2 linked regions of the Ruminococcus albus AD2013 genome follow. The protein of the gene in region 2 binds, or shares a complex with, the protein of the main gene of each other region. Links are inferred from orthologs where the notes say so. Each region holds a gene or a part of one and is shown on either strand. Other genes may lie near its edges.

The links. The genes of interacting proteins can lie anywhere in the genome.
Region 1: rny (region 2) and pfkA share a complex: the UniProt entries of both Bacillus subtilis proteins name them as parts of the possible RNA degradosome complex. The link is inferred for Ruminococcus albus AD2013 from one-to-one orthologs.

What each region holds. Positions count from the first base shown.
Region 1 is NZ_JAGS01000001.1:2,089,896-2,092,918, forward strand. Bases 41-3,023 are described here. They hold pfkA (6-phosphofructokinase), read right to left. Parts: upstream 2,022-3,023; coding sequence 1,059-2,021; downstream 41-1,058. Other genes in these bases: prfB (peptide chain release factor 2), read right to left, coding at 41-289; N773_RS0109330 (protein kinase domain-containing protein), read right to left, coding at 2,204-3,023. Also shown: more of prfB, read right to left, coding at 1-40. UniProt on the Bacillus subtilis protein: Catalyzes the phosphorylation of D-fructose 6-phosphate to fructose 1,6-bisphosphate by ATP, the first committing step of glycolysis.
Region 2 is NZ_JAGS01000001.1:2,581,600-2,584,530, reverse strand. Bases 40-2,930 are described here. They hold rny (ribonuclease Y), read left to right. Parts: upstream 40-647; coding sequence 648-2,213; downstream 2,214-2,930. Other genes in these bases: N773_RS0111480 (O-antigen ligase family protein), read left to right, coding at 2,378-2,930; N773_RS0111490 (hypothetical protein), read right to left, coding at 40-65. Also shown: more of N773_RS0111490, read right to left, coding at 1-39; more of N773_RS0111480, read left to right, coding at 2,931-2,931. UniProt on the Bacillus subtilis protein: Endoribonuclease that initiates mRNA decay. Initiates the decay of all SAM-dependent riboswitches, such as yitJ riboswitch. Involved in processing of the gapA operon mRNA, it cleaves between cggR and gapA.

The DNA.
Region 1 (3,023 bases), 490 kb from region 2 along the record:
GAGTATCCTCGTCCTCTTCGGCAGCCATCTCTATCATTACCTCGATATCATCGGCAGCACCGTTGAACTTGTTATAACGCTCTACCTTGCCTTCAAGGTTCCTTGTCTGCTGCAGAACTACCTGTGATTTCTCGGGGTCATCCCAGAATCCGGGTTCTGCTGCCTTTTCGTGAAGCTCTTCTATCTTCTCGGCTGCATTCTCGATATCGTAAACATCGTGCAGCTCCTTTATCATCGGACGGCAGGCTTCAAGCTCCGATCTAAGGTTCTCTAAAAAAACAACTGCCATTATCTTTACTCCTTCATAAAAAAATACATACACATATATTATATATCATTTTCCCGGAATTGTAAAGCCCCCACGCAAAATTTTTTCAGCCTCTGCCCTGTTTTGTATGACAGGACCTCACAAACCGAAAAACGGCTACAGCGCTAATGCGCCGCAGCCGCCATTTTTTGGATGCGTCCGTGCTTATTACCCTGCACTATGACATATCCCCGCCTTTATAAAAGCATACTTCCCCAAGTACACCTATATTATAACGTTTTCGCAGTTATTTGTCAATAACCGCTCCGTTTACGTAATAGTTTTAACTTATATTTATTTGCTGCAAAAACAATACCTTGGGGAGAAAATGGTTTCTCATAACTGTTTATACTGCTCTTTTTTCAGGGCAGGAATATTGCAGAATGCACAAGTCGGGCAAAGTTCTTTTTCGTAAACGGTTTCGATTTTTCGTTTAAAGGTTCACAATAAGTTTACAAATAAAAATGACATCAGAATACTACGATACCTGCACAGTATTCTCAGGACTTTCAGCTGATTTGAAACGTCCCTGTAATTACGAAAAAGCTCCTCATAAACATCTCTCCTTATCATGCAAGTCGATGACATGCGGATAAGTGAAACGTTTATGAAAAGCTTCTAAATCACATATTCAGCGGGATGCGAATACCGAACTGCATGGCTCTCGCCCTTTCGTTTCCACGGCAACTTCCCTTCCGCGGAACACTTAACGCTCGGTATCCTTCTCTGTATATGTCCGTATCCTGTTTTATCAGAACGCAGTTTCGTTCAGTATCTTGTAAAGTTCGTCCTCGAAAGGCTTCTTCATGGACAGTGCTTCCTGAATATCAACGTCATAGACCTTGTTATCCTTCATGCCGACAACTCTGTTGCCGATGCCCTTTTCAAGCAGTTCAACAGCGTGATAGCCCATCTGTGTAGCAACGACTCTGTCGCGAACGGTAGGAGAGCCGCCTCTCTGTACGTGACCCAGGATAGTTGCTCTGGTCTCAACGCCTGTCTTCTCGCTGATGATCTTAGTGATCTCGTCGGTCTTGCCAACGCCCTCAGCTACTACTACAACGAAGTGGTTCTTGCCGTTCTTAATTGTATTCTTGATCTTTTCGCAGATAGCATCGATGTCATAATCCTCTTCGGGAGTGATAACAGCCTCAGCACCAACAGCCAGACCAACGTTTATTGCTATGTAGCCTGCGTTTCTGCCCATTACCTCAACAACAGAGCATCTGTCGTGGGACTGTGCAGTATCCTTGATCTTGTCGATCATTTCCATAGCAGTATTCATAGCGGTATCATAACCGATAGTATACTCTGTGCATGAGATATCGTTGTCGATAGTGCCGGGAAGACCTATGCAGGGGATACCCATTGCTGAAAGGTCAGCTGCGCCTCTGAAAGAGCCGTCTCCGCCGATAACAACGATGCCATCCAGACCAAGTTCCTTGCACTTGTCTCTGCCCTTGGCTACGCCTTCCTTATTTCTGAATTCGGGGCATCTTGCTGTGTAAAGACAAGTGCCGCCTCTCTGGATAATGCCTGATACAGATCTTGCGTTCATCTCAAAGACTTCACCGTTCAGCAGACCGTTGTATCCGCGCTGGATACCAACTACTTCCATGCCCCTCTGCAGAGCTGCTCTGCAAACTGCTCTGACAGCTGCATTCATTCCGGGAGCATCGCCGCCGCTTGTAAGAACGCCGATTTTCTTTGCCATAAAATATACCTCCAAATTCGGGCTGTTTGTCCATTATATGCCCTTTTCTTCTCAATTTTCCAAATCTAAGAATAACACAAAGCCCTCGGAATGTCAAGGGCTTTGTGCACGTTTTCACATTTTTTCAAAAACGTTTTAGATGAAGTTCATTATTTAATGCAATATTCCGAAAACGTTTGATATCAGTAGAACACAACTCCGCCGTTATTGTCGCCGCCATCGTTCTGATTCTCCGTATTTTCGGGCTGATCGACGTTTGATGTGTCATCAGAGTTTACTGGTGGATCTACGTGGGGAGCCCATGGATCCTGTACCTCAACGCCTATCTGATCTGACTTTGAAGAGTCATCGCTGCTGTCATCAGGTGATTTTGCCTTGGTTGTAGTCTCGGGCGGTCTGCCAAGGCTGATCGTTACAGTGAGGATATCACCATCCTCGATATTTATCCAGCCGCCTGCAGGTATGCTTGTCTTGGATACCAAACCATAAGGCACCGACTTGCTGTAATCTTCGGCAACACTGTACTTGATGTTCAGGCTGTCAAGCAGGCTGAGATATTCGCTCTTGGAATAATTAGTGCAGTCAGGTACAGGTATTACAGAAGGTCCAGCGCACACTTCCAGAACCAGTTCGTTCTTCCTCTTGGGATCGTAATCTGTTCCCTCGGGGATGCTCTGGCTCTTTACGTAGCCGCGGTCGTCATCGTCAGAGTAGTAATACTTCGGCTTCAGGGTGAACTCGTCGCCCATCTTCTTTTCGACTTCTGTATAGTACAGACCGACCAGATTCGGCATTATAGAACCTCTGCCGTACTCGGTATCATCATCATCAGACTTAGCTTCGGTGGTGATCGTAGCAGTGCCGTAATCGTAGCTGTCCTCTTCCTCACTGTCGGAGATCTCTTCCTTGGGAGCTCGGGATACCGCATTTGCATTCTCATCGGGCGGAGCAAAAAGCTGTGTCATAAGATATATTCCTATCACCAGCAGGACGCCCAGCACG
Region 2 (2,931 bases):
GCGCCTATACAGGCAGCGATGCTTATAAAATAGCATATCATCGCGAATGTTTTTCTGTTGTTCATTTTGTGTTTCCTCCTAGTGTTCTGTATGTGCAAAATAAAAAATCCCACGAGAGTATATTACTCTCATGGGACGTCATATAACGCGGTTCCACCCAGATTCGCACAATACCATTATTATGGCACTGTACCTCATTTAGTCTTTAACGCAGACCTGCGGCGTGTATTGGACGCACTCTGGGGCGGTATCCGTGAAGCTTTGCGATGTACCGCTTTCAGCATATGCGGTACTCTCTGTGATGCGCTTTATGTGCCAAACGGCTTCCCCGTCATCGATTTACAATATTATAAAATTATCATATCACTCTTTAATGCGTTTGTCAAGGGGGATTTTCAGGGCATATCCCCAAAAATAAAATTTTTAGCAGAATATCTAAAAAATACCTTGACATTTTCGGCGATTTGTTATACAATAATATTATGCATTAAAATTTTTATCGGTCCCGCTGAGGCGGTTTACCATAAAACTATTCATGCTATTTGTATCTTTACAATTTAATATCGGGCAGAGGCTTTTTTCGTGGATACAAGGGGTATCCGTAAGGAAAAGGACTCTGTACTTTCAAGAAGGAGGAATGCTATACAATGAGTGTCGGATTGGTAATAGCACTTTGTGTAGCGGCTCTTGTTCTTGGCGCAGCTATCAGTGGCTACATTTGTTTTAAGAAGGGAATCGACTATCGTAAGGAAACTGCCGAAGCAGCTATAGGCTCGGCTGAAGCAGAAGCGGAAAAGATAGTAGAGGAAGCGAAGAAAAACGCAGAGACTCTTAAAAAGTCAGCATTGGTGGAAGCAAAGGACGAAATACATAAGTCCCGCCAGGAAACTGAAAAAGAGCTGAAAGAAAGAAGAAGTGAAGTATCCAGACAGGAAAGACGTATCCAGCAGAAGGAAGAGAGCATCGACAAGAAGCTGGACAATCTGGAAAAGAAGGAAGAAACGCTTCAGAAAAAGCTGAAGTCCGCCGACGAGAAGGTGGCTGAGGCTGAACGCATCAAGCATTCACAGCTGGATATGCTGGAGAAGATATCTGGTCTGACAGTAGATCAGGCTAAGGAATATCTGCTGGCACAGCTTGAGGGTGATCTGGTACATGAGAAGGCTGTCAAGATAGCTAACTATGACGCGCAGATCAAGGACGAGTGCGATGCCAAGGCAAGACAGTATATTTCGCTTGCTATTGCGAGATGTGCGGCAGATCAGGTGTCTGAGACTGCTGTATCTGTTGTGGCGCTGCCCAACGATGAGATGAAGGGTAGGATAATCGGACGCGAGGGAAGGAATATCCGTACCATTGAAACTCTTACCGGCGTTGACCTTATAATCGACGATACCCCCGAGGCTATCACCATTTCCTGCTTCGATCAGGTAAGGCGTGAGGTCGCAAGGATAGCCCTTGAAAAGCTTATCCAGGACGGCCGTATCCACCCCACCCGTATCGAAGAAATGGTCGAGAAAGCCAAGCGAGAAGTGGAACTCAAGATCAAGCAGGAGGGTGAAAGAGCTGTACTGGAGACCAATGTACACGGTCTTAATCACGAGCTCATCAAGTTGCTGGGTCGTCTGAGATTCCGTACCAGCTACCGTCAGAACGTGCTCAATCACTCTATCGAGGTTGCACATCTGGCAGGCATGATGGCATCAGAACTGGGTGTTGATGCAAATCTCGCAAGAAGAGCAGGACTGCTCCATGATATAGGTAAGGCACTGAGCTATGAGATCGAAGGCTCTCATGTTCAGATAGGCGTAGATGTATGTAAGAAGTACAAGGAAAATGCCGATGTTATCCATGCTATCGAAGCACACCACGGCGACGTTGAAACAAGAACTGTCGTTGCGGCTCTGGTTCAGGCGGCAGATGCTATCTCCGCGGCAAGACCCGGCGCGAGAAGCGAGAACTATGAAAACTATATCAAGAGATTACAGAAGCTTGAAGAGATCTGTACTTCCTATGACGGCGTAGAGAAATCTTTCGCTATACAGGCAGGCAGAGAGGTAAGGATCATGATTCAGCCCGAAAAGATCAACGATGAAAAGATGGTCTTGGTGGCAAGGGAGATCGCAAAGAGGATAGAAACAGAGATGGACTATCCGGGACAGATCAAGGTGAACCTTATCAGAGAGAGCAGAGTAGTGGAGTATGCCAAGTAAGGCTTGAAAACGGCGGACAGGGCAATGACCTGTCCGCTTTTTTTATAATAAAATACAGTGATCCCGCTGACACACCGGACTTTACGGCGCTAAAAGATATATAATGATAGTATGGTGTGGTAAAGGGATAGTCAGACAAAAATAATATAATACAGAGGCGCATTATGGCAAAGGATAAAAAAACAGATACGCTGAATAAGGGGCATAAGCACCTGTTCGGCTCTACGGAAAAATCAGATTTTATTCTGAATATGGACTTTGACGGTGCTCAGAAGATGTGCAGCCGTTTCTGTATGCTGGCAGTGCTTATAATATCGCTGGTGCTGATACCTGCGTATTATACCCAGCATATCGAGATGTATGTTGAGGAGAATATGCCTCACTATCTCGGTGATAATTTTATATTCTATTCGGCATCGATGGTCATGCTTATGGGCGGACTGGGCTATCTGGTGTTTGATGTGGCCAGACAGAAGGGTCTGGTCGATCTTAAAAACAACAAGACACTGATACTGCCGATACTGTTGCTTGTTTCGACGCTGGTATCGGCACTGGCGGCAGGCAGCAAGCACGATTCTCTGCTGGGCTACATCGGCAGACATGATGGTTTTCTCATGACTCTCGGCTGGCTGGGACTTTTTGCCGCGGCGGCAGCACTCAGCGACGGCAAGCGTAAAAAAGCGCTCTCGGATCTTATCGTAGGTATGGGAACATTTCA